4 regions of the Devosia sp. 1566 genome follow, and region 1 is predicted to be linked to each of the others. Evidence: predicted binding sites of a transcription regulator. Region 1 holds the regulator's gene; each other region holds the start of a gene.
The links. The regulator PhoB, encoded in region 1, activates phosphate uptake and scavenging genes when phosphate is short. The targets are predictions, from matches to a motif close to TGTCATNNANCTGTCAT.
Positions count from the first base shown of each region.

Region 1 (7,866 bases):
CTGGGATCGCGGGCGCAGATTGCGGACGTCGATGCGCAACTCGCTACCGCGGCGCGGCACATTGCTGACCAGATGGATCGGCAGGCCGAGACTGAAGCGGCTCTGGCTGCGGCACTGGCGGCCGACCAGCAGATCTTGCAACAATCCGTCGGCGGGGAAGAGCGCGACAGCGTGGCCCTCGCGGCGCTGCAGCGCGATGCGGCGGCGCAACGTAGCGTCCTCGAGCGTTACCTGCAGCAGGCGGAAGCGGCGCGGGCTCAGGTAGACGGGGGCGCTGCATTCCCTGATATGCGCCTGGTGTCGCATCCGGTGGTGTCGAGTGCACCGGTTTCGCCCAAGACCGGGCTGGTACTGCTGGCGGTGATGATCACGGCGGGAGCGCTGGTGTTGACCTATCTGATCGTCACGAGCCTTGTGGCCCGTCGTCCGGCTGCAGGATAGGGTCGATCAGTCGGGTTTTGGCTGGCGCCACTGGCGCAGCTGCTTGGCAAAGCTCCAAAGCTTGTCGTTCTGCTTGATGTGCCGCTTAAGCGCGCGCTTGCCATTAAGGAGGGCGGCGGCGGCAGTGCCCTTGGCGCTTAGCGCAATCGCCGCGTCGTTGATCGGCGTCTTCTGGGTCCAGGAGGTTTTGTAGGCGAAATCGCCCACGCCCATATCGATGCTGCTGATCCCGGCGGCGATAAGATCTTCCACCAGCAGGAACATCAGGAGGCCCACAAGGCTGTATTTGGAGGCCGGCCCGTCCGTGTTGGAGTTGATGTATTGCGAATAATGGCAGGGGGAATAGGTGCCTACCGCCGTCGCCACGATTTCTTCGCCGACATAAAGCGCATGGAGCGCTACGGCCGGCTTGTCCTCGCTGGCGCCGGCAATGGCCCCATCCCGGAACAAGGCGCGGAAGTGAGGCTCGGCAAAGACATTTGGCACGCCCATTTGCCGGAATCGCACGGAGCGATGCTCAAGGAAGGCAGCATGGACTTGGTCGATGTGCTCGAGCGTTGTGGCGCGGCGCAAGGTGACGGGACCCAGCGTTTCCTCGAGCCGGCGACGCCCGCGCAGGATATCGACCCGCCTCTTTTTGGGGAGCGTTTCGAGCATGGTGGGCGCAATGTCGGCATAATAGAAATGGTCTGGCGAAGGCTGATGGGGAAAGCTGAGCAGGGGATTGTCTATGCCTCGCCATTGGGGAGGCAGGTGCTCGAAGCTGAGCACATCGACGCCGGCCTCGTCTCGCAATTGGGCAAAGGCCCGGTTCAGCACGGGTCGGGTAAGAAGCGCCGCAGCATCGCGCCGAACAGGCATCCAGTCGCTGTTGCCAAAGGAGGAGCCGGGAATGGCCGCAAAGGTGCAGCCGGCCTTGCGATGAAGATGCAAGGGAAGCAGGGCGGCGGGGCTGCCATCGAATTCGATCTGTAGGGTGACGAAGTCCGCATCTTCGAGCTGCTGGGCGCGGGCAATCTCGGCAATCCAGTCGAAGCGCTGGTAGGGCGTGAAGATCGCCTCGCGCTCAAGAGCGCGCCACGCCGGCTCGGCAGCGGCGAGGCCGCGCTGCAGGGTGATGCCGCCGCCGGACGTCGTGGAACCCGGAGCCGGCTGGTTGGCAAGCTCGTTGATCAGGCGTTGATCCGTGGTGGTCATGCACTGCCCCGCCGTTCCCTCAAGAAAACAGCGTTAGCAGCCGGCTTTTAACAAACCGCTTGAGCAGATCGTTACAAAATCATCAACAGGCGAGAGCAGGATCGCTCAGGCGGGCTGGGCGAAACGCTCGTCAAAGGCATAACCAGCGCCCCGCACCGTGCGGATCGGATCGGCATCGCGGCCCCGGTTGATCGCGCGGCGCAGGCGGCCGATGTGCACATCAACGGTGCGTTCATCGACATAAACCTCGTTGCCCCAAACGCCGTCGAGCAACTGCTCGCGCGAATAAACCCGGCCGGGATGGCGCATCAAATATTCCAGCAGGCGGTATTCAGTAGGGCCAAGATGGACGTCGCGGCTGCCCCGGCGCACCCGGTGAGTGGTGCGATCGAGTTCCAGGTCACCCAGCTTGAGCGAGGCGGTGACGAGATTTGGGCTGGCGCGGCGCAGCAGGGCCCGCACCCTGGCAACCAGTTCAGGCACCGAGAAGGGCTTGACCATGTAGTCATCGGCGCCGGTCGCCAAACCCCGGATGCGCTCTTCTTCCTCGCCACGGGCGGTCAGCATGATGATGGGGATCAATGCGGTTTCCTGGCGGGCACGGAGGCGCCGGCACAACTCGATGCCGGAAATTTCAGGCAGCATCCAATCGAGCAGGATCAGATCGGGAACCTTGTCCTTGATATGCTCGAGCGCATCATTGCCGGTTTCGGCCGTGAGCACCGCAAAGCCCTCTGCCTCGAGATTGTAGCGCAGGAGGATCGAGAGGTCTTCTTCGTCTTCGACAACAAGAATTGTGGCTGGCATGGGTTACCCTCCAGTCGGGCTCATTGGCCCGATTGTTCAACTGCGCACTCCCTTTCCCTAGGGGCAGGGTGGCGCCAAAATAAACCTTGGTGCGTGCTATGCTTTGATTTGCGTGCGGTGCAGTTCCTGAACGTCGCCCGTAAGCTGCCGGCCGGTTTGCAGGTAGTAGGCCCGCTCGGCAATGTTGGTGGCGTGATCGCCGATCCGCTCCAGGCTTTTGGCGCAGAACAGGAGGTGGGTGCAGGTGGTAATGTTGCGCGGATCTTCCATCATATAGGTCAGAAGTTCGCGGAAGAGCGATGTGTGCATGGCATCGACCTCGTCGTCGCGATTGCAAACCTCGATGGCAGCGGCAGCGTCGCGGTTCGAATAGGCATCGAGTGCGTTCTTGATCTGGCCCAGCACCAGCGCCGTCATGTTCTTGACGCCGTTATAGAAGGTGGGCTGCAGGTTCATGCCTTCGAGTTTGAGCGAGCGGCGGGCCAGTTGCTTGGCCATGTCGCCAACGCGCTCCAGGTCCTGAGCGACGTGGATCGCGGTGATGATGGCGCGCAGGTCCGAAGCCATGGGCTGGCGCCGGGCGATCATGGACACAGCCATGTCGTCGATGCGGCGCTGCATGTCGTCGATGCGCTGGTCGGCGATGATGGTGAGGTCGGCCAGTTCGCGGTCAAGCTTGAGCAGCGACTTGGTGCCGTTCTCGATGGCGAGTTCCACCATGCCGCCCATTTCCGCGATGGCCTGGGCAAGCGCGACCAGTTCGTCGCTGTAGGACGTTACGATGTGGTCTTTAGTGGCGGGCATGGCGTTTCCTCCGTTGGTGCCGGGCAAATCAGCCGATGCGGCCCATGATATAGTCTTGCGTCTGCTTGTGGACCGGGTTGGTGAAGATGTCTTCGGTCACCCCTTCCTCGATCAGCTTGCCCAGGTGGAAGAACGCGGTTTTCTGGGACACACGCGCTGCCTGTTGCATGGAGTGGGTGACGATCACGATCGTGTAGTTCTCGCGCAACTCATCGATAAGTTCTTCGATGATTGCGGTGGCGATCGGATCAAGGGCCGAGCAGGGCTCGTCCATCAGGATGACCTCGGGGCCGACCGCGATGGCGCGAGCAATGCAGAGACGCTGCTGCTGGCCGCCCGACAGACCGGTGCCGGGCTCGTTGAGGCGATCCTTGACCTCCTCGAACAGACCGGCCTTGCGGAGCGAGGAGACAACGATCTCGTCGAGATCGGACTTGTTGCGCGCTAAGCCGTGAATGCGCGGTCCGTAGGCGACGTTCTCGTAGATGGATTTGGGGAACGGGTTGGGCTTTTGGAACACCATGCCGATCCGGGCGCGCAGTTCCACCACGTCGAGCGCGGGATCGTAGATGTCTTCGCCGTCGAGCTTGATGGTGCCGCCGACTCGAGCGCCTTCGATGGTGTCGTTCATGCGGTTGATGCAGCGCAGGAAAGTCGACTTGCCGCATCCCGAGGGGCCGATAAACGAGGTCACCGCGCGATCGGGGATGTCGATGGAGATGCCGAACAAAGCCTGCTTGGCGCCGTAATGGACGGTTACGTCCCGGGCTTCGATCCGGATAGGACGATCCAAGGCGGCAGACGGGTTCATGGCGCTAGTCACTGATTGTTGGGTCAACTTCACCTTACCGGCAAGCATGTCCATTTTCGATGTCCTTGTTGCGTGAGGTCGATCAGACGCGCTTTTCGAGGCGCGAGCGCAGATAGATGGCCGTGCCGTTCAGCACGATCATGACGCCGAGCAGCACCATGATGGCCGCTGCCGTCCGCGGTTCAAAGAAGTTGCGGTTCTCGTTGCCCTGCCAGAGATAGATCTGGACGGGCAGGGCGGTGGCCTGATCGAGCGGGGTAGCGGGCACCTGGGCCACAAAGGCCTTCATGCCGATCAGCAGGAGCGGGGCGGTTTCGCCAAGGGCGTGGGCGACGCCCAAAATGGTGGCGGTCAGGATGGAGGGAAGGGTGACCGGCAGCACATGGTGGAACACCATTTGCGTCTTGCTGGCCCCCATCCCCAAGGCAGCCTGGCGCAGGGCGGGGGAAACGCCCAGCAGCGCGCCACGGGTCGCGATGATGATGGTGGGAAGCGTCATCAGCGTGAGCACGAGGCCACCGACGAGGGGCGCGGAGATGGGCAGGTGCATGTAGTTGATGAAGACCGCGGCGCCGAGCAGGCCGAAGACGATGGAGGGCACGGCGGCCAGATTGTTGATGTTGACCTCGATGAAGTCGGTCAACCGCGACTTGGGGGCAAATTCCTCGAGATAGATCGCCGCGGCAACACCGATGGGAACGGCCAGGACGATCACGATCAGCATCATGTAAAGGGAGCCCACAAAGGCACCCAGCAGGCCCGCGGAGGCCGGCGCGGCGCGGCTATCGGCATTGGTGAACAGTGACCAGGCAAAGCCATTGGTGACGGTGCCGTTCGCCTCAAAGGCATCGATCACGCTACGGGCGGCCGGTGACAGCTGCTGCTGCGCGTCGCCGAGCGAACGGTTGATGTTGCCCTTGATCCAATTGTCGGCGTTGGCCGAGGCGAGAACGTCCACCGGCACAGTGCGGCCAAGCAGCGCTGGATCGGCAACGAACATCTCCCGGAGTTGATGGCGGGCATTGGTTTCCGGAATCGAGAGGAGTTCGCGCGAGGTGATCTCGGTCCCCGGCGGCAGCTTGGCGAGGAGCGCGGCCTCAAGGATGCGGTTCCAGTTCAACAAAGCCAGTTCACGCCGCCAGCGCAAATCCGCCGCCTGATATTCCGCGGGCGAGGCGAATGCGGTCGCCAAGGGCGCAGGGCCGACATCGATGATGGCGGGATCGAAGAACACCTCCAGATGCAGGTTGGACTGGACGAAAGCCGGGATCCCCTTGCGGGTCACATCCACGAACAGGAGGGCGACAAAGCCCAGCGCCAGAACAATGGCGCCGATGCCCAGCCCTCGAAAGATAGCTTCGTTCCGGTGCCGGCGGCGCAAGCCCGACCGGACCAGGCGCGTGCGCTGCTGGGAGATTTCGCGGGGGGCAGTGGTGAGGGTGGTGGCCATGTTACTCGTACTGCTCCCGGAAGCGGCGGACGATATAAAGCGCGAAGATGTTGAGGCAGAGGGTAATCACGAAGAGGGTGAGCCCCAGGGCAAAGCCGACGAGGGACTGAGGGCCGGAGAAATCGGTATCGCCGGTGAGCTGGTTGACGATGGACACGGTGATTGTCGCAACGGGCTCGAAGGGGTTGCCGCGCAGCACGGGTGCATTGCCCGCGGCAAGCACCACGATCATGGTTTCGCCAATGGCGCGGCTGACGGCCAGCAAAAAGGCGCCAACGATGCCCGGCAGCGCGGCGGGCAGCAGCACTTTTCGGATGGTTTCGCTCTGGGTGGCCCCAAGCCCGTATGAACCATCGCGCAGAGTGCGTGGCACTTGGTTGAGAATGTCGTCGCTGAGCGAGGAGACGAAGGGGATGATCATGATGCCCATGACAATGCCGGCGGTGAGGGCGCTGGTGGCATTGATGTTGAGCCCGACCAGACGGCCGAAGTCGCGCAGGAATGGCCCGACGGTCACGAGTGCGAAAAACCCGAAGACGATGGTCGGAATGCCGGCCAGCACCTCGATCAAGGGCTTGGCGACGGCCCGCAGCCGGCGCGGCGCATATTGGCTGAGATAAATGGCGGCCATCAGACCTAAAGGTACGGCCACCAGCATCGCGATGGCGGTGATCATCAGCGTGCCGGCGAGGAGCGGGAGCAGCCCGTAACGCCCGTAATTGCCGGCAGCGGGGGCATTATTGGGGGCCCAAACTGTACCGAAGAAGAAATCGAGCGGATGGATGAAGGTGAAGAAGCGGATGGCTTCGGTCAGCAGCGACGCAACAATCCCAAGGGTGGTGAGGATTGCGACCGCCGAGCAGAGCAGCAAACCGATGTTGATGACCCGCTCCACTGCGTTGCGGGCGCGAAGACGGGCAGTGATGCGCTTGCGGGCGTAAAGAAGCGCGGCACCACCACATAGGGCGGCGACCAGCAGCACGCCGGCACTGGTGAGCATTTGGAACCAGCGCAGGTGTTCCCCGGCGGCTTGCTCATAGGGGGCGACTTCGCCAGCAACGCCAAAGCCCGAGGCGATAGCCTGGATGCGGCCGATGGTGGCGTTCAGGCCGGTCTGGTCGAGCGACTGGAGGGTTTCGAGGGGAATCTGCCCGACGATGTAGTTGTGGGTGATCTGGCCACCGAACCAGGCCCAGAGCAGCAGAACCAGCAGGGCGGGGATCATGGTCCAGATGGCGGTATAGGCACCGTGGTATTGTGGGCGCGAATGGACCTTCTGGCCACTGGTTGTTGCAAGAGCGCGGCTGCGCGACCAACCCGTCTGGTAGGACAAGCCGAGCAACACCAGCAAGAGGCCGGCAACAGCAAGGGAATTCATGCGATGCTCCCGCACATAAGGGAGCGGGCCACCTTGGAGGGTGGCCCGCTGGATCGATTACTGGGTCGGGCCAGCTTCGAAAGCGGCCATAACTTCTTCGGTTTTTTCGGCGGGCTGGGGGATCAGGCCGGCAGCTTCAAGCACGCCGCCTTCGCCGGAAACGGCCTCTGACAGGAAGAAGGCGACATAATCTTCAAGGCCCGGGATGACGCCGATATGCTGGCCCTTGACGTAAAAGAACAGCGGACGGCTGACAGGGTATTCACCTGCTGCTACGGTTTCCTTGGAGGGCGTTACACCGTCAACGGTGGCGACCTTCAGGGTATCTGTGTTCTGCTCGTAAAAGGAGAGGCCGAAAACGCCGACGGTGTTGGGGTCAGAATTAAGACGCGCCAGAGTTTCGGTGTAGTCACCCGAGATCTCGGTGACCACGTCCTGACGGTAAGTGGTGCAAGCGGCTTCCGCTTCGTCCTCGCTCAGCCCTTCAGGCAGACCGGCTTCCTCGCAACCGGCGTCCACAACGCGTTCCTGGAACACTTCACGCGTGCCGTGGTTCGAAGCGGGAACCGCCAACATGATCGGCTGGTCGGGCAGCGAGGGATCGATTTCGGACCAGTTGGTGTAGGGATTGTCCACGAGTTCGCCGTCCACAACTACCTTGTCTGCGATTGCCTTGTAGACATGAACAGGGGTGAGGGCAAAGTCGGGGCCCGATGCGGCAGAGGCAAAGACGATGCCATCAAAGCCGAACTGGATTTCGCGGATGTCAGTCACGCCGGCGGCGGTGCAGGCTTCGCGCTCGCCGTCGCGGATCTGGCGGGATGCATTGGCAATGTCGATGGTGTTGTCGCCAACGCCAGCGCAGAACTGGGACAAGCCACCGCCCGTGCCGCCCGAGCCAACCACTGGCGTATTGAATTCAGGGAAAGCTGCGCCGAATTCTTCAGCGACGATCGACGCGAAAGGTAGAACGGTGGA
Region 1 is NZ_CP034767.1:2,369,961-2,377,826, reverse strand. It holds gene ELX51_RS11470 (Wzz/FepE/Etk N-terminal domain-containing protein) at 1-441, shown strand, start outside; gene ELX51_RS11465 (GNAT family N-acetyltransferase) at 448-1,638, opposite strand; gene phoB (phosphate regulon transcriptional regulator PhoB) at 1,744-2,445, opposite strand; gene phoU (phosphate signaling complex protein PhoU) at 2,542-3,249, opposite strand; gene pstB (phosphate ABC transporter ATP-binding protein PstB) at 3,278-4,060, opposite strand; gene pstA (phosphate ABC transporter permease PstA) at 4,143-5,510, opposite strand; gene pstC (phosphate ABC transporter permease subunit PstC) at 5,512-6,888, opposite strand; gene ELX51_RS11435 (substrate-binding domain-containing protein) at 6,946-7,866, opposite strand, start outside.

Region 2 (7,866 bases), 1.9 Mb from region 1:
GCAGCGCCTGCTCGGCACTATCCGTGACCGCTTGGCGGCCGACCAGCCATTCACCCGGCTCGCGCTCGGGGTTGCGGCTTGGATGCGCTATGTCACAGGTGTGGATGAAAGCGGCGAAAGCATCGATGTGCGCGATCCGCTCGCCATGCGAATGATGGCGATCGCGGCTGATGCCGGTGATGATCCCGAAGCGCTGTTCGATGGTCTGGTCGCTCTCAGCGAGGTGTTCGGCACCGACCTGCCCGACAATGCCGCGTTCCGTGCGGCAGTGCTCGCTCATCTCGATAGCCTCTACGAAATCGGCGCCGCCCAGACAGTCGCCGAGGTGGTACGAGGCTGAGCCGCTAGCCTAGCCGCGCACCGCACCTTTGCGCCGCTGGCGCGCTGCCACCAAGCAGCGGGCCAGCCGCTCTGACCAGAACTGCACGCCATCCACTTCGAGGATCTCGTCGTGGCGGATTTCGATCATCGTGGCCTCAAGCCCCCGGCCGTCGCCATGCTGTTCCAGCGTCAGGGTCACACCGCTCTGGGCGGCATAAGGCAGGTTCCAGCCGACATTGAGTTCGGGATCCTCGGCCTTGAGCGCGTCATAGAGCGCCCGGGTGAAGCGCTGGTCACTGCCATGGATCAACCCGATGGGCCAAGGTCGCGCTACCCCGTGGTAAACGGGGGTAAAGGAATGCACGCAAACCAGAACCGCTTCCCGTCCGGCATGGCGTCGCGCCTCCAGCAAGGTGTGGATGGAGGCGTGATAGGCCTGGTGGAAGTGGCTGATCCGGAATTGCCGCTCGGCTTCATCCAAATTCTCATTGGCCAGGATCGGCGTTGCTTCCGATAAGGTCCAGATCAAATCGGGTGCATCGAGCGCGCGATTGCAGTCGATCACCAGCCGCGACACCGTTGATTGCACGAGGGGCGCGTCGAGCGCGTCGGACAAGACCCGGCTGACGGCAAGTGCCCCCGGATCCCAGGCGATATGGCTCAGCCGTTGGACCTGCGACAAACCAAGATCGCCATAGCGTTCTGGAATGCGGTTGGAAGCGTGGTCGCACACGATCACGAAGGGCGATGTGCCCCGCGCATTGGTGACCACCACGGCCTTATCGCACGATACCACTACTTTGCCCCCGAACAGGTCCGCTCGCGAGCCGCACTAACCCCAGCCTCGGGCAAGCTGTCAACGCAGCGACCGCCGAATTCCTCTGAACCATCAGTGCTGGTCCACCAGGGCCATGAAGGACTTGGTGTCCATCACGAGCAGGGGATCGATCGGCCCGATCGCATCGACATCCTTGCCGGCGTAGTCAAGCCGATGCAGCACCGTGCGGATGAGGTTGAGCCGTCCCCGGCGCTTGTCATTGGAGCGCACCACCATCCAGGGGGCGTGGGGCACATCGGTATGCTCGAACATGGCGTCTCGCGCCCCGCTATAGGCTTCCCAGCGTCCCAAAGCTTCGATGTCGATCGGCGAAAGCTTCCAGACCTTGAGCGGGTCGTGACGCCGGTCGTGAAAGCGCTTGAGCTGCATTTCCCGGCCGATCGAGAGCCAGAACTTGAACAGATGGATGCCGTCATCGGTGATGCGGCGCTCAAATTCGGGGGCTTCCTGGAGGAAGTGCTCCACCTGCTTGGGCGTGGCATAGCCCATTACCCGTTCGACCCCCGCCCGGTTGTACCAGGAGCGGTCGAACAGCACGGTTTCGCCACCCGCTGGCATCCATTCCACATAACGCTGGAAGTACCACTGCGTCCTTTCCCGATCATTGGGCTTGGGCAGTGCCGCAATCAGATTGTGTCGGGGGTTGAGATTGGAAAGATAAGTCTTGATCGTGCCGCCTTTGCCCGCCGCGTCGCGTCCCTCGAACACCAGCATGACGCGCTCGGCCGTGGTCAGCAGATGAGCCTGCAGCAGCACCAATTGCTTTTGGAGTTCATACATCTCCGCCTCGTAGATCTCGAGGTCGAGCTTGTCGGCATAAGGGTAACCACCCGAGCGCATTGCGTTCTTCTTGATCGCTTCTGGCAGTTTGGGATTGTCGATATCGAAGTCGTCGAATGGATCGCTCAATCTTGTCGCTCCGCTGTCACGTGGACCGTGTTATAGAGATTATTTAGCACGCAAGAGCCGCCAAACTTGGGCGGTCGGTACTCCAAAGCCAATGGACGACGCCAACATTCCTCAAACTGTTCTTTCAGCTGGCACAGTGGCAGCGCCGAAATTACCTGTGCCCGCTATTCTGCTGGTGGTCGTGGCGGGCGTGCTGCTGGCCCTGGTAACCTGGTGCGGGTTGACCTGGTGGGGCGCCTGTTTAGGTTTTGCCGTGCTGGCGGCAACCATTCTTTGTCTCCCCATCGCGGCGCGACCGACGGATTTGATAACAGCCCCAAGCGTTGCATTGGCTGGGCAAGCCGCGGAAGACGACGCCGCTGTAGCCGCCTTTGCCGATGCGCTGGTCGACCCCTGCCTGGTTCTCGATGCACGCGCGACCTTGGTTCACGCCAATGGCGCTGCGCAGCACCGCTTTCCAGCGATCTCCGTAGGCAAGCGGTTGACCTTGGCCCTGCGTAACCCCGAACTGGTGCAAGCGGTTGAAGCGGCGCAACGGACCGGCCGTGCTCAAACCATCGAGATTCACGAGACGTTGCCCTCCGAGACCTGGGACAAAGTGGTGATTGCGCCCCTGCTGCGCGCCGGCGAGCACTCCCAGCAACTGATCATGACGGTGCAGAGCCTGACTGAACTCAAGCGCGTCGATGCCATGCGCAGCGACTTCATCGCCAATGCCAGCCATGAATTGCGCACGCCCTTGGCATCGCTGCTGGGCTTCATCGACACCCTGCTTGGCCCGGCAGCCAATGATCCGGCTGCGCGCGAGCGGTTCCTTGGCATCATGCGCGGCCAGGCCGATCGCATGAGCAAGCTTGTCGATGATCTCCTTTCGCTTTCACGCATCGAGATGCACCAGCATATCAGGCCAACGGCGACCATTGAACTCGCCGGCTTGTTGCGCGAAGTTCGCGACGGGCTGCAAACCCAGGCCGAAGCGGCCGGGCTCGACATCGTCCTCAGCCTGCCCGAAGGACCGGCCCAAACCATTGGCGATCGCGGTCAGCTCTACGAGGTGTTCGAGAACCTCATCGATAATGCGCTGAAATATGGCTCGGGCGGTAAAACGGTGGAGGTCGTCCTGCAGCCCGCCAACAAGCTTGGCTTTGCCCATATGGTCAGCGTTGTGGATCATGGGCCCGGCGTGCCGCCCGAGCATGTGCCGCGCCTGACCGAGCGCTTTTATCGCATCGATGCCGAAACCAGCCGCAAGCGGAAGGGCACCGGGCTTGGCCTGGCGATCGTCAAGCACATCGTCAGCCGCCATCGCGGACAACTCAGCATCCGCAGCGAATTGGGCCAAGGCATGCGGGTAGACGTGCTGCTGCCCTGACACCTGGCATGGTGTGAGGTCAATCCGCCTGAAATTGGGGCAGGGGCAGGTTCTGGCAAAGAGGGATTGAGGCTTTGGCCTCTGGGAGGCTGCGGTTACCAGGCAGCCTCAACCGCGCGCCAGGCCTTATCACCGGGCGCGGGCGCCGTTGCGCCCGCCGTCGCGACGCTGTTCAGCGGCGCTTCTTGTCGATCTGGTGGTAGGCCCGGCGCGAATGGAACTCGCAATAGGGGCCGCTTTCCTGGGCGTGGCCGCCGCAGAAGTAGAAATCCTTGGCCAGTGGGTCGCCGATTGGCCACTTGCAGGTCTGCTCGCTCAACTGCAGCAGGCTGAGGCGCTTGTCTTCGGGGATGAAGATTTCAGCCGCCGCGGGCGCCACATAAGGCTGGCTTTCCATTTCCGGGCTCACCGCCAGTGCGGTAGCGCCGATGGACTGGGGCCGGCTCGCCATCTGGCGCGGCTTGGAGGAAGCTGCCGCGGCCGTCATCGGGCTCGACGATCCAGTGGAAGGGGAAGACATCCGGCGCGGTGCCGGGCGGGGGGCTGGCCGTGAGCGGGCCGCCGTGTTGGTGGGCTTGGCGCGGGCCGACAGCTTGAGCCGGTGCACCTTACCGATCACCGCATTGCGGGTGACCCCTTCACCCAGTTCGCCAGCGATCTGGCTGGCGCTCAAACCTTCCATCCAAAGCTTCTTCAAGAGCTCCACGCGGTCGTCTGTCCAGCCTTGTGGCTGTGTCTCCGAAACCATTGTCAAAGCAGAATCCTTCATTGTCCCGCCAGAAGCTCCGGCAGTCGTGGTCGTCTACACTTCGTATGTCTAGCGGGTCCGCCACACGAGATATCGTGCTCCCGATAGGTCAGAGAGTACGCTATCGGCGGAATCGGGATCAAGAGTCCCCAGCCACTTTCCCCGGAAAATGAATGGTTAAGAAGGGGTAAAGAAAGCTTGAGTCAAATCAGGCACTTGCCGGCGGCCACATTGACTTTGGTGCGCGAAACGGCTCAATTGGCCGCGCGACGCGCTGCAGATTATGGCGCGTTTTTGATTTTTTCGGGGACGTAGTTGCAGAATTGCTGCGCTCCCGCCCATTGCTCGCCGACCAAGAAGGATTGCACCACCATGTCTGCGCTCTACGGCACCTATGCCCGCTCCGGTCTCGCCTTTGAGCGAGGCGAAGGCATGCGCCTGTATGACCAGAACGGCGTGGCCTATCTTGATTTCCATTCCGGCATCGCGGTCAATGCGCTGGGCCATGGCGATCCCCATCTGGTGGAAACGCTCAAGTCAGCGGCCGAGAAGGTGTGGCACACCTCCAATGTGTTCACTATTCCCGAGCAGGAGCGGCTGGGTCAACGGCTGGTTGAGGCCACATTCGCGGACTCTGTGTTCTTCACCAATTCGGGCGCCGAGGCCCTCGAATGCGCGATCAAGACCGCGCGGCATTACTTCTGGGCCAAGGGCGAAACCGATCGCTATGAGATCATCGCCTTTACCGGCTCTTTCCACGGCCGGACCCTGGGCACCATCGCCGCTGGCGGCAATCCCAACTATCTCGAAGGCTTCGGCCCGCCGGTCCCTGGCTTCAAGCACACCGCTCCCGGTGATCTGGCTGCGGTGGAGGCGCTGATCACGCCGCAGACCTGCGCCATTCTCATCGAGACGGTTCAAGGCGAAGGCGGCGTTTCTGCCATGACCCCTGAATTCATGCAGGGCTTGCGCCGGCTGTGCGATGAGCACGGCATGCTGCTCGTGCTCGACGAAGTGCAGTGCGGCTATGGCCGCACTGGCCGGTTCTTTGCCTTTGAGTGGAGCAACATTACGCCCGACATCGTCGCCGTAGCCAAGGCAATTGGCGGCGGCTTTCCGCTCGGCGCTTGTCTTGCCAGGGGTGATGTCGCGGCTTCCATGGTGCCTGGCACCCATGGCTCCACCTATGGCGGCAATCCCCTCGCCACGGCGGTGGGCAATGCCGTGCTCGACCGTATCCTTGAGCCCGGCTTCATCGAGCATGTCGACCAGATGGGCCAGCGCCTCGCTTGGCATCTGCAGCAACTGGCACAACGCTTTCCCGACCAGGTCCTGGAACTGCGCGGCAAGGGCCTCCTCGCCGGCATCAAGATCACCCCCCCGGTGCGCGACTTCGTCGAGCGCCTCCGGAGCGATCACCAGTTGCTAGCCATCGGCGCCGGCGAGAATGTGCTGCGCCTCCTGCCGCCACTGATCGTGACCGAGGCCGATATCGAAGAAGCGGTGGGCAAGATCGCTGCCGCCCTCGAGGCAATTGGGGCAGAAACACGCGTCGGCCTCGCTGCCGACTGACCCGCTGCATCGCAGCCAAGAACAACCGGACCCAGCTAACATGACCGGCGACACTAGACACTTTCTCAATATCGACGACTTCACCTATGCCGAACTGCGGGGCATGCTCAACGCCGCTGTTTCCCTTAAGGACCGACTCAAGCAGGGCGATCGCCCCCAGCTCCTCAAGGACAAGGTGCTGGCCATGATCTTCGAGCGCCAATCTACCCGCACCCGCGTGTCCTTTGATGTCGGCATGCGCCAGCTCGGGGGCGAAACCCTGATGCTCTCGGGCCAGGAAATGCAGCTGTCGCGCGAAGAAACGCTGCAGGACACTGCGCGGGTGATGAGCCGCTATGTCGATGCCATCATGATCCGCATCCTGTCCCATGCCGATCTGGTGGAACTGGCCGAAGGCTCGAGCGTACCCGTGATCAACGGCTTGACGCGCCGCGCCCATCCCTGCCAGATCATGGCTGACCTCATGACCTTTGAAGAGCATCGCGGTCCCATCAAGGGCGCCAAGATCGCCTGGGTGGGCGACAGCAACAATGTGCTCCATTCCTGGGTCAACGCCGCCGAACTGTTTGAATGCGAGCTGACCATCGCGGTGCCCGACGAGTATTGGCCCGAAAAAGACTTGATGGAAGACATCAAGAAGGCCGGTTCCTGGGTCAATCTCATCGAGGATCCCCGCGAGGCTGTCGCAGGCGCCGATCTGGTGATCACCGATACCTGGGTTTCCATGGGCGATACCGATGCTGCCGAGCGCCGCCGGGTCTTGAAACCTTACCGGGTGGACACCAATTTGATGGCGCAGGCAGACAAGAACGCCTTGTTCATGCACTGCCTGCCTGCCCACCGCGGCGACGAAGTGACCGACGACGTGATCGACGGTCCGCAGTCAGTTGTGTGGGACGAGGCTGAAAATCGCCTCCACGCGCAAAAAGCCATTCTGTGCTGGGCCTTTGGGGTCGAAACGAACTGAAATCGTGCTTCCGGCCGGGCCGGATTATGCGCAAAGCACTGTTCCGGTTCTCCATGGAGAACTGAGTTGCCGACCCGGAGGGTTGGTGGCGGTGACAACAGTGACCGGTTCGGGTTGACTGTCCTGGGTTTCCAGCCATGCGAAAGTTTAAGCCAATGACGGACACTGCTGCCACTGAGAACCTGATGTCATCCCTGGGGCTGGACCGGCCCGAAACCGGGGACGACGCCGTGGTGCCATTTACGCTCGACAAGCTCGATACGCGCGGCCGCTCCGTGCGCCTGGGCGATGCGCTCGACACCATCCTGTCGCGCCATGCCTATCCCGCTCCCGTCGCGCGCCTCCTGGGTGAAGCAGTGGTGCTGGCCGCCCTGATCGGCTCCTCGCTTAAATTTGAGGGCCGTTTCATTATGCAGACCCAGACCGATGGTCCAGTGAACCTGATCGTCGTCGATTTCGATGCGCCTGATGGCCTGCGCGGCTATGCGCGCTTTGACCGAGAAGCGCTCACCAAGGCTGCCGAAGAAGGCAAGCTCCAGCCCGGCCAGTTGCTGGGGCACGGTCATCTTGCCATGACCATCGACCAGGGCCCGCATACCGAGCGCTATCAGGGCATTGTTGCACTCGACGGGAACTCGCTCGAGGAAGTGGCGCATACCTACTTCATGCAGTCCGAGCAGATCCCCACCATGGTGCGCCTAGCGGTTGCCGAGTTCACCCGCAAGGGCGATCACCGCCCTCATTGGCGTGCCGGCGGCATGCTGATCCAGCATCTGCCCGAAACCGGCATGTCGGTGATGGCTGACCTGCCGGGCGATGGCAATTGGGACAATCCAGAGACTGCAGATCCTGACTTCGAGGAGCCGGACGGCTGGAACGAAGCCAAGACGTTGCTGACGACCCTTGAAGACGTGGAACTGGCTGATCCTGATCTTTCGCCCGAGCGGCTGCTGTTCCGACTTTACCATGAAACCGGAGTGCGCGTGTTCTCCCCGCTGCCCATGGTCGAGCGCTGCACCTGTTCTGCCGATCGCATCGAGGACATGCTGGCCAATAGTTTCTCCTCCGAGGAGCGTCAGGAGATGGCAGTAGACGGTGAGATCGAAGTGGTTTGTGAGTTCTGCTCGACCGCCTATCGC
Region 2 is NZ_CP034767.1:505,494-513,359, forward strand. It holds gene ELX51_RS02440 (mannitol dehydrogenase family protein) at 1-340, shown strand, start outside; gene ELX51_RS02445 (N-formylglutamate amidohydrolase) at 350-1,117, opposite strand; gene ppk2 (polyphosphate kinase 2) at 1,211-2,068, opposite strand; gene ELX51_RS02455 (ATP-binding protein) at 2,226-3,440, shown strand; gene ELX51_RS02460 (GcrA family cell cycle regulator) at 3,613-4,188, opposite strand; gene ELX51_RS02465 (aspartate aminotransferase family protein) at 4,561-5,760, shown strand; gene argF (ornithine carbamoyltransferase) at 5,801-6,727, shown strand; gene ELX51_RS02475 (Hsp33 family molecular chaperone) at 6,913-7,866, shown strand, end outside.
Region 2: ppk2 (polyphosphate kinase 2) is a predicted target of PhoB. The motif match lies at 2,072-2,088, and genes of this name have one in related genera.

Region 3 (7,866 bases), 200 kb from region 1:
GATGGGTGAGAACGGCGCCTAGCAGGCGCCAGGAGCCAAAGAAGCCCGGGCGAGCGCCGTAGAGCCGGGCGATCGCCCCGGCCAGCCGGAAGCTCTCGTAGACAACGAAGGCGACATCGACCAGCGCCCGGGGGGATACGGCGGTGACCAGCGCGACCCGTCGCGCGGAAGCGGCAGTGAGCGCCTTGGCGCGCGCGTCGAGCGGTGCCATCAAGCTCCGCTCGCCGAGCGCGATCATCTCGTGGCCGTCAAACAGATGCGGCAGGTTCTCCGCCACGGTTTGACGGGAGCGCGCCAGATCGGCTCGATCGGCATAAACGGCTTCGAGCCGCTGCAATGTGCGCTTGGCCGCATCGGCATCATTGCCCGTAAAGGCGCTGTCGGCGTCATGCCGGAGGGCATCGAGGACGCGCAGGCGGCGCAGGGCGAAGACTTCGCGGGCCGCAAGGGCGATGACGGCCACAACGAAAATCGCGAGGACAACCAGGCCCGCATAACCCAGCCAAAGATTGCTGGCGAAGAGGTCGCGGATCAACCGATCTGCGGCCAGGCCCAGCCCCGCTGACACCAGGATGCTGCCGGCGCCCCAGGCGAGCTTGCCCCAAAAACCCATCTTCTTGATCGGCGGGGCAACAAGATCTTCTTCGAGGCTCGGATCGAACTGGGGCTCGGCGATGACGACGTCGGTGGGGGCAAAGGCGCGCGGCGCGCGGCTGAGTTCGGGCGCCTGGGTCGGTTGATTGGTGGGATAGGCGACGGGGCGTTTCATGCCAGACGATCTCCCAGCAGGAAGTCGAGAGCCCGGTCGGACCGGATATGGGGGAGCACCACGTCCCCGCTCGAATTGTGCTCGAGGTTGCGCGGCGGGGTGAAGCGTAGGAAGTTTAGCGACACCGGCACGCCATCGGCAAAGAGGGAGTCTGGGCGGGCCGGCAGATCGCCGGGAAACAGCGCGATCTCGGTCTTGCCATCGTAGCGGGTGCCATCGAGCTCCTCGCCGGCCATGGGGGTGCCGATGATGGTAGGCAGGGTTTCTTCGCCTTCGGTGATCGTGCCTTCGCGAGTGGCCCGAATGGCTGCGAGGGCAATGGAGCGCGATTGCGCCCCGGCAAAGCGCGCGCGCTTGCTGGCATCGGCAACCAAGCGGTTGAGGATGGCTTCGAGCCGATCGTGGCTGGTGTGATGGACGTGATCGGCTTTGGTGGCCGCAAAGAGGATGCGATCGATCTTGCGCGTAAAGGGGCGCAGGAGCGGGTTGGTTTCGCCTTGCCGGAAGCAGGACAGCACGGCAGTCAGTGCCGTTTCGAGGTCGGCAACGGCAGCGGGTCCAGCATTGAGGGCGCGCAAGGTATCAACGAGGACGATCTGGCGATCGAGCCGGGCAAAGTGCTCGCGAAAGAACGGGCGTACCACCTGGTCCTTATAGGCCTCGTAGCGGCCCGCCAGCATGGCGTAAAGGCTCGAGCTGCGCGCTCCAGCAGTCAGCGGTAGCGGCGCAAAGGTCAGGGCGGGCGAGCCCTCAAGATCGCCCGGCAGCAGGAACCGGCCCGGCGGCAAGGTCGAGAGGGCGTCGTCTTCCCGGCTGCGGCGCAGATAATCGGTGAAGGCCGCGGCCAGCCGTTCAGCCTCGAGGTCGTTGGCCGCCGCCATGGGATCAGTTGCGGCCAGCAGTTCCAGGAACGGGCCGGCCTGCCGGAGCGAAACAGGCCGCTGCGCGCGCTCGAGCGCTTCCCGGCTCCAGTCCTCAAAGCTGAGCGCCAGCAGCGGCAGGTCCAGCAGCCATTCGCCGGGATAATCGACAATATCGAGATTGAGCGTGCGCGCGCCCCGCATTCCCGACAGCCAGCCGGACGACTGGTATTTCAGCACTAGCCGCAGTTGCGAAATACGCCGGGTCCCTTCGGGCCAGAAAGGTTCGCGGCTGGTGAGGGCTTCCAGATGCTGCTCATAGGCAAAGCGCGGGATGGTGGCTTCAGGATATTCGGCCAGCCGAGCACCGATGAAGCGCCCCTCGGCCATGACCGCAAAACCGGGAAGGCGCCCGCCGGTGAGGAGGTTATGCACGAGGGCGGTGATGAAGATAGTCTTGCCGGCGCGGCTGAGGCCCGTCACCCCCAGCCGCAGCGTTGGAGTGAAGGCCCCCGTCGCGGAATCGGCCAGATTGGCGAGAGCGATGCCCAGTTCGTCGACAAGGGTAGTGGGCGATCCTGCCACGCGGCTTTTCTCCGGTTCGGCTGCGAACATAGGGTGTTGTGCGGCCCGTTCAAGCCGCTGGGCAGATCACCTGGCGAGCCGCAGCTGTCACCGAACTGTCGTTCGGCCGTCGCGCAACTTTCAGGATGGCTGCTTACAGCTTGGAATGGTTCAAATCTATCCGCGTTCCAGGCTTGTTGAGGAGCTCATCCATGAACGATCAATCCCCTTTCCGAACTTCGCAGCTTGAGGCCGTCGACACAGCGCCACGCAACCCGACAACCAACCCCACTATGGGGGAGTTGATCAGCGCCCGTTTCTCGCGTCGTGGCTTCCTGCAGGGCTCGCTGGCGGTGTCCGCTATTGCCGCAACCATCAGCCCCCTTGCCTTGATGACGGCGGGGAAGGCGAAGGCCGCGGGAGGGTCAGCATTCAACTTCACCGAGGTTGAAGCTGGTATCGACGAGACACACCACGTAGCCGAGGGCTACGACGCCGATATTCTGCTGCGCTGGGGCGACGCCTTGTTCGCGGACGCGCCCGAGTTCAATCCCGCCGCCCAGACGGCGGACGCTCAGAGCCGCCAATTCGGCTACAACAACGACTATGTCGGTTATATCCCATTCGACGACTCATCCGAGCACGGTTTGCTTGTGGTCAATCACGAGTACACCAACCCGCACTTGATGTTTCCCGGCATCGTGGAAATCGTGGAGGGCGAGATCACGACCAAGCCGCTCACCAAGGATCAGGTCGACATCGAGCTGATGGCGCATGGCGGCACAGTGGTGGAAATCCGCAAAACGGATGGCAAGTGGGCCGTGGTTAAGGACGGAGCACTCAATCGTCGCATCACCGTCAACACGGAAATGGAAGTCACTGGTCCCGCCGCTGGCCACGATCGCCTCAAGACCAATGCGGACCCCACAGGCACTAAAGTCTTTGGCACCATCAACAACTGTGCCGGCGGCGTAACCCCCTGGGGCACCTACATCATGGCCGAGGAGAACATCCACGGCTACTTTGCCGGAGAACTCGCTCCCGACCACCCGGAAGCGGCGAACTACAAGCGCCTCGGCATCCCCGAAGGCTCTTATGAGTGGGCCAACTATTATGACCGGTTCGATCTGTCCAAGGAGCCCAACGAGCCCAATCGCTTTGGCTATGTTGTTGAAGTCGACGTCATGGATCCCAGCTCCATTCCCAAGAAGCGTACCGCGCTGGGCCGCTTCAAGCACGAGGGTGCAGAGTCCATCATAGCCAGGGATGGCCGGGTAGTGTTTTACCTCGGCGACGACGAGCGCTTCGACTATGTTTACAAGTTCGTAACCGCCGGAAAATTCAATCCGGATGACCGGACGGCAAATATGGACCTGCTCAACGAGGGCACGCTTTATGTCGCCAAGTTCGCTGAAGATGGCACTCTTGTCTGGATGCCGCTCGTGCAGGGCGAAGGCCCCCTCACGCCCGAGAATGGCTTTGCCAGCCAAGCGGATGTGGTGATCGCGACGCGGCTTGCTGCCGATCTGCTCGGGGCTACCAAGATGGATCGTCCTGAGGACATTCAGCCCAATGGCGTCAATGGCAAAGTATACGTGATGTTGACCAACAACACGAGGCGTGAGGCTGGACAGGAAGACGCCGCCAATCCGCGAGCCAAGAACGCTTTCGGCCACATCATCGAGATTGGCGAGACAGACGGCGACTTTGCGGCGACTAGCGGGACTTGGGATGTCATGCTCAAGTGCGGAGACCCCTCCGTCGCTGAAGTTGGCGCAACATTCTCGACTGCGACCACTGCAAATGGCTGGTTTGGCATGCCCGACAACTGTGCGGTCGATGCTGCAGGGCGCCTCTGGGTTTCCACCGACGGCAATAATCCGTCGGACACCGGTCGCACCGACGGCTTGTGGGCCGTAGACACCGAAGGCGATGCTCGGGCGACCTCCAAGCTGTTCTTCCGCGTCCCGGTAGGCGCCGAGATGTGTGGGCCATTGTTCACTCCGGACGACGAAACCGCCTTTGTCGCCGTGCAGCACCCCGCAGATGGTGGTGAGGACTGGGAGGGCTTTGGCCGCGTCTCGTACTACGAGGATCTGTCCACGCGGTGGCCGGACTTTGACGACGCCATGCCCGTGCGCCCATCTGTGGTGGTGATCACCAAGCAGGGTGGCGGCAAGATCGCCGTATAGGCAAAATGCGGGGAAAGCGCCGTAGCCTTCCCCGCATTTATTTAGTCCTCCGGCGTGCCGATGTTGCTGAGATCATAGGGCGTCGTCTGGTAGATCTCGTTGATCCAGTTCTGGAACAACAGATGGGCGTGACTGCGCCAACGGTTTTCGGGTTCGGCAGATGTGTCGCCGTTAGGGAACAAGTTGGCTGGAGGCAGGGTGTCGAGGCCCGCCTTGCGGTCGCGCTCGAACTCGTCGGCCAGCGAGCGGTTGTCGTATTCCAGGTGATTGAGGAAATAGACGGCCCGGTGCTGCCGGTCGCCCAGCATGCTGACCCCGATCTCGGGATTGTCGATCAGGATCTCGAGATTGCTGCCCAGCGTAGTACGATCGATGTCGTTGTAGCGCGACACCGGTATCATCGGGCTATCGGAGAAACCGCGCAGGAACGGCGAGCGCGGGTTGACCACCCGGTGCCGGAACACGCCGAACGCCTTGCTGTCCATGCGATAGCGCCGGGCGCCATGGAAATGGTGTAGCGCCGCCTGCGCACCCCAGCAGATAAACATGGTGTGATGGACGTTGGTTTGCGTCCAGTTCATGATCTCGACCATCTCGCGCCAATAGCGCACGTCCTCGAACGGGATATTGGCGATCGGCGCCCCCGTCACGATAAAGCCGTCGAACTTGCGTTCGCGCACCTCTTCCCAGGTCTGGTAGAAGCTGTTGAGATATTCTTCGGAGGTGTTCTTGGAGCGGTGATCGGTGATCCGCACCAGCGACAGGTTGACCTGGAGCGGGGTCGAGCCGATCAGCCGGGTGAACTGGGTTTCGGTGCGCTCCTTGTTGGGCATCAGGTTGAGGAGGCCGATTTCGAGCGGCCGGATATCCTGGCGCGCGGCGCGCGAGGAATCCATGACGTTGACGCCCTCGTCTTCGAGCGTCTTGCGGGCAGGTAGATTGTCGGGAATGCGAATAGGCATAGCGAGCCTCGTAGGGGCAGGAGATCATGGCGATGTCGGCAATGCGCGTCTCCCGGGGGGAGGCGCGCTAGCGCATTCGCTGCTCGATGGCCGCGGCCATCAGATCCACAAACCCCTGGCCGTCGCGCACCATGGCGAGGTCAGACGCCTCAACGACATAGCCGTGATTGTCGGCCAGCTGCTGGTAACGCGGCAGCCGGTCATGCAACAGGGCCTCAAAGCCCCAGGCGCCAAAGCCGGCGGGGTCCACGTCACGATCCTCGGTGATGCCGTTCAAGGCTTTGTACTCGGCCCATTTCTCAACCAGAAAGTGCGGACGATAATACATCGGCTTGGGGTTCTGCTTGAAGCGACGCACCAGTTCGGCTGCGTCCTTGTCGGTGCCTCTGATATAGAGCAGCGCGGTGCTCGCGGCCAGGGTGTTGACCACCGGATCGGCCGGGTCGGCGGGATCGATCACCTCGATCAGCGAGCCGCCGGTATCGGCGATGAAGTCGTTGTAGCCATAAAGGGCATGTGCGCGCTCAATGAAATGGGGCACATCGAGGAGCGCGGCAATCTCGGCCACGCGATGCTGCTCCTGCCGACGCTGGTATTCGTGCAGCGGCAGCCCGCCCGCCTCGGGATTGCCGGGCGTGCCCAGATAGGTCGAGAGCGGATCGAGATTGTCGAAGGTGATGTTGGACGAGATATAGATCGAGTCCGAGCGCAGCAGTTCCGCCAGGAACGGCACCTTCATGGCCTCGCGCTTGAAGTTGTCGACGATGGCCTCGCCCATATAGCGGGTGCCGATGCGATAATCGGCTGAATAATGAAACCAGTTCGAGGCGCGCAGCATCGAGGCCAGCCGGGTCTTGCCGACCCCTGCCATGCCAAACACGGTGACCGCACGGCGCGGTGCCCGGATAAAATCGTCGGCGGATTTGAACAGCATGGGTACCGGCAGTCCGAAAGAATTAAGGCGATGGTGGTGGTTGCCCGCGTTTACTGCAACGGCGTCCGCTCCACAAGCACGCGGCAATTCCTGCCGGGTCGTGGGTTGATCATGCCGGGCCTGGCGCCCGAAAGCCGCGCATCTTGAGCAAATCTCCTTGCTTTCCAAGCTTCTGTGTTTTGGCACTCTGCTTGCATTACCAAGGGTGAAGCGCGCAGGCGCAAGGTGTGTTGGAGTTTAGAATGGGAATTTACGGGGCTCTTTCCAGCGCGGTCACCGGGCTGCGGGCACAAGCGCACGCGCTGGAGAATATCTCGGGCAATATCGCGAACTCGCAGACCACGGCGTATAAGCGCATCGAGACCGATTTCGTGGATCTGATCCCGGATGCTCCCACCAAACGGCAGGTTCCGGGTGCGGTACTGGCGCAGTCGCGCGGCACCAACGAGGTTCGCGGCGATATCAAGACGGTTTCGAGTGAGACCTTCGTGGCGCTGAACAGCAATGGCTTTTTCGTTGTCGAGCCCAAGGTTGGGCAGTCCGACGGCAATGCCGTGTTCTCGGGGACCAATTTCTACACCCGGCGGGGCGACTTCGAACTCGACAAGGACGGGCGTCTCGTCAATGGCGCCGGCTATTACCTCAAGGGCCTGCCGGTTGATCGGGCCACTGGGAACGTCTCGGGTTCGGTGCCGGCGCCGATCCAGATCTCCAACGGCTTTCTGGGCGCCCGGCAGTCCAGCGTCATCAAATATGAGGCCAACCTGCCGCAGATGCCGCGTCCGGCGGCTTATGATGGCACCGATCCAGCCACGGCGCTGATCACATATCCGGTTGCGGATGCTGATCAGTTCGTCTCGGAATCCATCGAAGGCGGCTCGGTCACGCTTTACGCCAAGAACGGTGCTCCCGCCGACGTGCAGTTGCGCTGGGGTAAGGTTTCGCATGCTGATCCGGCAACGCCCGGGAGCGAGGATACCTGGCAGCTGTACTATCTGGGCAACGGGGGTGACTGGGCTGAGGCCGGCGAGTTCTCGTTCGGGTCTGATGGGGCGATGACCGAGCCGACAAACGGCGAGATCACTATCACGGGGCTCAACGTCAATGGCACGCCTATCGGTGATGTGAAGCTGCAGTTCGGCAAGGGCGGCTTGACCCAGTTCGATGACGTGAATGGCACTGCTGACGTGTCGACGCTTAGCCAGGATGGCTATGCCGCGGGTGAGTTCGTGTCGGTGGCGATCAGCGACAGCGGCCGGGTGGTTGCCACGTACTCGAACGGCAAGCGCATCGACGTGGCGCAGGTCGTGACCGCTGAGTTTAACGCCATCAACAAGCTCAAGCGCCTCGATGGTGGCGTCTATGCCACCACTTCGGAATCGGGCGAGGCCATTCTCGATCTTTCCGGCGGCGGCATCATCGGCGGGGCCCTCGAGGCGTCCAACACCGATATCTCGGACGAGTTCACCAAGCTGATCGTCACCCAGCAGGCCTATGCCGCCGGTACGCGCATCGTCAGCACCGCTGACGAGATGCTGCAAGAAGCCTTGAACATGATCCGATAGCCGAGGATCGGGGCGGCGAG
Region 3 is NZ_CP034767.1:2,171,522-2,179,387, reverse strand. It holds gene ELX51_RS10590 (TIGR01620 family protein) at 1-769, opposite strand, end outside; gene ELX51_RS10585 (YcjX family protein) at 766-2,214, opposite strand; gene ELX51_RS10580 (PhoX family phosphatase) at 2,406-4,385, shown strand; gene metA (homoserine O-succinyltransferase) at 4,427-5,347, opposite strand; gene ELX51_RS10570 (ATPase) at 5,415-6,281, opposite strand; gene ELX51_RS10565 (flagellar hook-basal body complex protein) at 6,524-7,846, shown strand.
Region 3: ELX51_RS10580 (PhoX family phosphatase) is a predicted target of PhoB. The motif match lies at 2,300-2,316, and genes of this name have one in related genera.

Region 4 (7,866 bases), 890 kb from region 1:
GATTTCGGCACCCCGATGCTGATCGGGCAGGGATTCCGCACCATTCCCGTGCTCATCTACAGCTCCTTTGTGGGCGAGGTCAGCATCGACAAGAGCTTTGCCGCCGCAGTGGCCGTCATCGTCATCCTGGTGACGCTTACGGTCTTCCTCGTGCAAAAAGTGCTGGTGGATCGCCGGCAGTTCTCGATGACCGCCCTGCGCTCCATCGAGGCGCGCAAGCTTCCAGGCTGGCGCGGCGTTGCCGTGCATGCCTATGTCTATGGCTTCCTGGTTCTCGCCTTGGCGCCGCTCGCAGTTGTCGTGGTGAGCTCGTTCCGCAAGACGCTCTACGGTCAGTTCGTGGCCGGCTGGACGCTCGACAGCTATACCGACGCCCGCCGCGACATCCTCCGCTATATCGGGAATACCTTCGGCATTGGCCTGACCGCGCTGGTCATCCTTGTCGTCATCGCCGTGCTGGTTGCCTACCTGACCGTGCGGCGCAAGGGTGCCCTCAGCAATACGCTCGATACCATGACCATGGTGCCCTATGTGGTGCCCGGTCTCATCATCGGCATTGCTCTCGTCACCGCCTTCAGCCAGGGCCCGCTGGTGCTCACCGGCACTTTCGCCATCATGGTGATCGCGCTGACCATCCGGCGCGTGCCTTATGCCGTGCGCTCCACCACCGCGCTCATGCACCAGATCAGCCCCAGCATCGAGGAAGCGGCGATCAGCCTCGGCGCCTCCAAGTTCCGCACGCTGGTCCGGGTGATCGTCCCCGCGCTGGCGCCCGGGATCATGTCGGGTGCGGTGCTGAGCTGGGTGACCATCATCACTGAGCTCAGCACCACCCTGTTCCTCTACAACACCTCGACGCAAACGCTCTCGCTGGGCATCTACGCCCAGGTGATCCGCGGCCAGCTCGGCACCGCGGCTGCGTTGTCGACGATCTTGCTGGCGCTGACCATGCTGTCCCTGTTCCTGCTGATGCGCCTGCCCGGCGGTCACAAGGAACTGCGCGTTTAACTCGGTCGAGCTGGCGGCAAGTTGTCCGCCAGTTCACGCTCACCAGCATGATTGCCTTGGTTGCCTGCTGCAACTAGGCTAACCCTCTGGTCGGCGCTGTTTGTCCGCGCTGCCCGGGGGATCCCATGAAAGCAGAAACCGGCAACCTGTTCCGTAAGCTGGAAGCCATTGGCGAACTGACCGAGGAGATGAAGGCGGCGATCGACGCCATGCCCCTTCGGGTCAAGTCGCTGGCCAAGGGTGAGCACGTCGTCAGCGATGGCGAAATCCCCCGGCATAGTTGCCTGCTGCTCGAAGGCATGCTGCACCGCAGCAAGCTTACGCCCCAGGGCAATCGGCAGATCCTTTCCATCCACATCCCGGGGGATGTGCCCGATCTGCACAGCTACCATCTCAAGAAGATGGACCATGACCTGGTGGCAACGGTCGACTGCCAGGTAGCCTTGATCGCCCACGAGGACATCGGGCAGGCTATCCACGCCAGCCCGGCGCTGAGCGACCTTCTCTGGCGCGAAACCCTTATCGATGCCGCCACCTTCCGCGCCTGGATGACCATGATCGGCCAAACCCAGACGCTTGCCCGTGTCGCCCATATCCTGTGCGAGCTTTATGTCCGCTGGGAGATGATCGGCGACCTCGAAGGCGGGCCTTTTCCCTTCCCGCTAAGCCAGGACGAAGTGGCCGATGTGATCGGCGCCAGCATTGTCCTTGCCAGCCATAGCTTGCAGGCCCTGCAGCAGCGCGGATTGGTCAGCCTGGAGGGGGGCAAGGCGACCGTGCTCGATTGGCCCGCCCTGCGCGACCTCGCGCAGTTCGAACCCGCCTACCTCTATTACCTCCACGAGACCCGCAGGCGCTAAGCCTGGCCCGGCCGCTTGATCGTCAAGCTGATGGAGAGCTCCAGCAGTCGCTCCTGGTGCTCGTCTCGCACCCACATGGTGATGCTGCCCGGCGGCGAGGTGGGAATCAGATCGCGCACCATCTCGGCCAGCGCCTTCACAGCCTCATCCTCCGCGGCCTGTTCGTCGCGCAGGTTCGTGCCTTCCGAGTCTTCGTGGAAGCTCCCGTCATCGACGTCGAAAAAGAAGCGCTGCATCACAAAGGCACCCTGTGTAGCCCGTCAACGAAGATGGAGCAGGCCAGTTGCTGAATTAACCTGTGCCGGGCTCGGGTCTTTGCACCGCGCCAAGCAAGCTTGTGCGGCTAAGGTCCTGATTATTCTCCTATCGTGAAATCCGGCCACTGCCCATGATTTAGGTCAAGCAATCGTGAGCCGCAAAGTGATACCAATAAAGGGGCTCCGAAGCGGTGCTCGCCGCCTCGGGTGCTTTGCCCAGCTTGGGCTTTCCTGTGGGCAACTTATGGTTTCGCAACTCTTGCGGGTGACGCCGAACCGCCAAAAGCGCACTGTGCCAAGGCAACGCACTGGGGCCGATACGATGCACCTGCTACCCCACACCATGCAGACCATTCTCGACGAGCAACCCGCATCAGCCGATTCGGTGACGGCGCAAGCAGTGTCGCGGCTCGAGCAGCGCTTTGGGATGACGGCAGCGATGTCGCTCAATGCCCGGCTGCTGGCCGAGGCACTCAATGCCGCCCTTTCCGATCCCCACACCCGCAGCCTCTTGCAGGCACCAGGCACGGCCGGCGCGGTTTAGCCTGGCCCGAAACCGGCGCTCCAACGGCAAAAGCGCCCCGCAGAAGCCTGCAAGGCGCTGAACAGCACGGCAATGGATGTTATCGGGGGCGGAGCCCTCTGCAGGCTCGGGCTTAAAGCCCCTGCAGATCAGCCTCGGCGACGACGCGCTCGCGACCGTCGGAATCGTCGTGGACGCGGTACTGAAATTCGCGGCCTTCAAAGGGCAGCAGGCGCAGCACGACGCATGGCGTCGCCGCCTTGCCTGCGCGCACATTGCTCAGCAGCATCAGCCGATCGCCGGTGCTGTAGAGATGGTTGACCTGGCGGGCCACGGGGGCAGGGATGCTACGGGCCATCGGCGCAACATTATCAGTCACCGCAGGCACAGGGGCAGCAGCTGCGGAACCCCGGCTGCGCTTCATTGGCACTGCGATACTTTTCAAGTTAGCCGACACAAGAGCACTCCCGCCTGGAACAAAACAAACACCGGGATGTGCCAGGCGGCGCACCCCGGTGCTAAAGTCTTGGGCTTAGCTCAGCAGCGACAGATTGGCTGCCGAAACCTTGCCGTCACGACCGGTTTCCAGTTCGTAGGAAACCTTGTCGTTTTCATACAGGCCCTGCAGGCCCGAACGCTCTACTGCCGAGATGTGGACGAAAGCGTCCTTGCTGCCATCTTCAGGCGAAATAAAGCCGAAGCCCTTGGTGGTGTTGAAGAATTTTACGGTACCATTGATGGTTGCCATGATGAAGTCCTTTGAAAGCCCGAAGCACATGCAAGCGAGCACTCCCTTGGGCGACATGCGCAAGGGTGATAACGTTCGCAAGAAAGAGAAGGGAGCCAGGGCCCGGAGAACCGGAAGATCAGGCAGCCGACGATTGGCTGTAAACGTGTAACCCTTGTATGACAGTCAATGGTGTTCAAAGCAAGGCCGCATGTCCGCCGCGCCAGTCCGGGCCAGTTTGGCCCCGGGAAGCCGCTGGCGCTTTAAAGGCTGGCGACATGCCCGTGGCCCGACTACCATCATAATATTCCGGCCTTCTTCCGGCTTTTCAGTGCGGACCTTTCCATGACCACAGCCTTCCCGGCAGAACTTGTTCTCAACAATGCACGTATGGTGCTGGCCGATGAGGTGATCCAGGGTTCCCTTCGTGTCGTGGACGGGCATATCGCCGAAATCGGCAGCGTCAGTGCATCCGGCACGGACCTGGAGGGTGACTACCTGATCCCCGGTCTCGTGGAACTCCATACCGACCATCTGGAAACCCATTACGCCCCGCGTCCCCGCGTGCGCTGGAACCCAGTGGCGGCAGTGCAGGCCCATGATGCCCAGATCGCCGCTTCCGGCATCACCACCGTGCTCGATGCCATTCGCGTCGGCACCGATGAGCACGCCGATGTCGGCCTCGATGAGTCGCGCATCTTGGCGGGAGCTATTGGGGCGGGGACGCGGGCAGGGCGCCTGCGCGCCGAACATCACGTCCATCTGCGCTGCGAGGTTTCCGCACCCGACTGCCTTGAGAGCTTTTTGCAGGTGATGGACGATCCCCAGGTGCGCTTGGCATCGTTGATGGACCACGCGCCCGGCCAGCGCCAATTCGTCAAGGAAGAGGTCTATAAGTCCTATTACCAGGGCAAGCTCAAGCTCAGCGACGCCGCGCTCGAGGAGTTCACCACGCGGCGCAACATCGAATCGCAAACCTTTGCCGGCCGCCACCGCCGCGCCATTGCCGATCTGTGCCAAAGCCGCGGCATCGTCCTAGCCAGCCACGACGACGCGACGTCAGACCATGTGGAAGAAGCGGTGACGCTCGGCACCCATATCGCCGAATTTCCCACCACGCTGGATGCGGCGCGCGCCTCCCGCGAGGCCGGCATGGCGATCCTGATGGGCGGGCCCAATGTGGTGCGCGGTAGCTCCCACTCCGGCAATGTCTCGGCCCGCGCGCTGGCCGCTGCCGACCTGCTCGACATCATCTCCTCCGACTACATCCCGTTCAGCATGTTGCAGGCCGCCTTTGCCCTCGCCGACGGCCCCGAAGGGGTGAGCTTGCCCAAGGCTGTGCAACTGGTCACCAAGCGTCCGGCCGCCGCCATCGGCTTTGATGACCGCGGCGAGATCGCCGTCGGCAAGCGCGCCGACCTGGTGCATCTGCGCATCGAAGACGGCATCCCGATCGTCCTGACCGTCTGGCGCCAAGGTCGCCGGGTGGTATGACCGGCACCTTCGTCGCCGTTGTTGGCCCCAGTGGCGTCGGCAAGGACAGTCTGATCCGCTTCGCCCGCGATCGGCTGGGCGATAAGATCTGTTTCGTGCGCCGGGTCGTTACCCGCAGCGCCGATGGCAATGCCGAGGATCACGATACGCTCGATCCCGAAGGTTTCCTGCAAGCCGAAGCCCGCGGCGAGTTCGCGCTCAGCTGGGCCGCACACGGCCTGCGCTATGGACTGCCGGCCACACTGGAACATGAACTCGCCAGTGGCCGGGTCGTCGTCGCCAATCTCTCCCGCGGCGTGTTGCCAGCGCTGCTGCAGCGCTATCCCACCGCGGTGGTCGTCTCCGTGGTGGCGGATCGCCCGGTGATCGCCGAGCGGCTCCTGCGCCGCGGTCGGGAATCACCGGCCTCGGTGGAGCGACGCCTCGCGCGCCGCATCGAGTGCAACACCGTGCCCGCCAACGCCGTCGTCATTGACAATTCGGGTGAGCTTTCCGTTGCCGGCGCTCAGTTCGTGACGCTGCTGCAAGAGCTCGGTGGGCGCTGAACTAAGCTATAGTAAGTACGGGAAAGTTCAGCTTACTCAAAAGGTTAACTGTGCGTGATTCTGCACCTCTATACAGTGTTCTTTAGTTACGAGAGTAGGCAGCAGCATGGATCTTCCTGGCATCGGCAGACGTGAGTTTCTCGCCAAGGCAACCCGCACTTTCACCGCTACGCTCCTTGCCGGCTCGCTCGTAGCTTGCGGGTCGGGCGGGCACCGGCGCAGCGCCCGGTCCCGCTCCGTGATTGGCGGTGGGGCCGCCGACACTGACGCCGTCTCCTGCTTCCTGCCCGGCACGCGCATCGGGACGGCCAAGGGCACTGTTGCCGTCGAAACCCTGCGGATCGGCGATCTCGTGCAAACCGCTTCCGGCACCCAGCCCGTCAAATGGATCGGGCGCAGCCTACGCCGCCGTCCAGCCGCTGGCTGGTCGCTCGCCATGCGCCCAGTTCGCATCCGCCACTCGGCCATGGCCCAAAATGTCCCCAGCCGCGACCTGCTGGTCTCGCGCGAACACAGCCTCTTTCTCGATGGCGTGCTGATCCCGGCCTATCAGCTCATCAACGGCACCACCATTACCGCAGAGCCCTGGGATCATTCCCCCACACTCGAGCTGTTCAACATCGAATTGGCTGAGCATCAGGTGATCTTTGCCAATGGAGTGGCGGTCGAAACCCTCCTCGCCAATAATGGCCGCGACCAGTTCGACAATGCCGCCGAATATGCGCTTCTATACGGCCCGGACACCGTCACCGCCGCCAAATACGCCCGCGTCATCCGCTATGGCCGTCGCCGCGACCGCGCCATGGCCTCTGTCAGGCGCTGGCTCACCCGCTGGGGTCTTGATCTGCGTGACGCCTCCATGCGTGCTCATGACCGCTTCGCCGCCCGCGCCCAAATGGCCGGTTGAGCGGGCAGGGGCCTCGCTGCGCATCAATCCCCCGCAAAGTGCGCGATGGCCCACCCGCGCTCTTGCATTGGGCTGCGCCTCCCGCTAGTTCTGTGCGTCGGGTTCGCCCCCAAGCGGGCGGGTATAGCTCAGTGGTAGAGCAGCAGCCTTCCAAGCTGAATATGCGGGTTCGATTCCCGCTACCCGCTCCAAAATCCCTCACATTGTCAGTAAATTACCCGCACGCGCTGCAAGCGCGTCGTAACTCCGTTGCAACTCCCATCGCGGGTGCGGCTGCATTGGCGTCGGCAATCCTCCATATTGGGCCCGAACGCCTGCCGGCTGTGGAGGACCCCCGATGCATTTTACCTTCCGCCAGGAGCCAGGGGTGTTCACCATCACCGCCGGGCTGGTCGACGCCCATGGCGATGTGCGCACCGGCAACCGCGTCCAGAGCGATAAAACGCCGCTCACGCTGACCGAAACCCGCGTGTCCTTTGGCCTCGATATCCAGAACCTTGATTACGATCGGCTGGCGCTGGCCTGCTGCCTGCTCTTCCTGCCTTTCATCGGCAACAAGGTCTCTTTTTCCTTCCCAGTGTCCGATGTGATCCCCGAGTTCCTTCACGCCAATAAACGCGGCGCTCCCGGGCCCGAGCCGGTCGAAGTCACCACCACCGTAACGGGGCCGCGCCCCGAGAATGCTTCGCCCATCACCCTCGCCACCTGCGGGCTCGCCTTGGGCGGGGGCTTTGATGCCGTCGCGGTCAAGACGCTGCTGCCCGAAGTGTTCAGCTACCACCTCGTCAGCGCCATCATCGTCAACAACGTCTTCCACCTGCCCATCTACCGCTTCTACGCCGATCGCGACGCCATCCGGCTCAACGACGCCCCCGTCTGCGACCAGTATATCTGGACCAATGCCGAAAACATCGCGTCCCCGCGCGGCGTCACCACCTGGGCCACCTATGCCATTCCCATGCTGCTGGCCGGCGCCGATCTCGGCCTCAACTGCATCCTGTCGGGCACGGTGTTCGAAGGCTCGTTCAACGAAAACGGCCGCCGCTATGTCGAGTTCAGGCCCGGCAATCGCCATGACACGATCGGCCGGGCCTTCGCCGCCCTTGGCCTGCGCATCGCGCCTGCAGCCACCATGCTGCCCGAATATCTCAACATCAAGGAAGTTGCCCTGCATGGATTGGGCGACCAGGTCTCGTTCTGCATCATGGGGCCAAATGGCGGGCCCTGCGGGCGCTGTCTCAAATGCTACCGCAAGCGCCTGCTTTACGAGGCCCTGAAGCGCGAAACCGCGATCTCCATTCCCCAGTTCGAAGCGATGGACATCGCCCGCTTCGACAATCCCTATATCGCCAAGCTCTGCCAGGTCAGGCCGGTTTACCTCGCATCCTCGTTCAAATGGCTGCAGGGCCGGGTGCCGGAGAGCCTCTACCTGCCCAGCATGGCCGACGCGGTTGCGCAGGTGCCCCCCGTCCGCTTCGATCTCGGCCGATACTTCCCACCGGGGCTCGATATTTTGCCCGACACCATCGCGTCAGCCATGACCGA
Region 4 is NZ_CP034767.1:1,478,064-1,485,929, forward strand. It holds gene ELX51_RS07180 (iron ABC transporter permease) at 1-1,008, shown strand, start outside; gene ELX51_RS07185 (Crp/Fnr family transcriptional regulator) at 1,134-1,868, shown strand; gene ELX51_RS07190 (hypothetical protein) at 1,865-2,104, opposite strand; gene ELX51_RS07195 (hypothetical protein) at 2,448-2,669, shown strand; gene ELX51_RS07200 (hypothetical protein) at 2,782-3,006, opposite strand; gene ELX51_RS07205 (cold-shock protein) at 3,181-3,396, opposite strand; gene ELX51_RS07210 (alpha-D-ribose 1-methylphosphonate 5-triphosphate diphosphatase) at 3,721-4,869, shown strand; gene phnN (phosphonate metabolism protein/1,5-bisphosphokinase (PRPP-forming) PhnN) at 4,866-5,414, shown strand; gene ELX51_RS07220 (Hint domain-containing protein) at 5,521-6,321, shown strand; tRNA gene ELX51_RS07225 (tRNA-Gly) at 6,439-6,512, shown strand; gene ELX51_RS07230 (DUF6395 domain-containing protein) at 6,659-7,866, shown strand, end outside.
Region 4: ELX51_RS07210 (alpha-D-ribose 1-methylphosphonate 5-triphosphate diphosphatase) is a predicted target of PhoB. The motif match lies at 3,544-3,560, and genes of this name have one in related genera.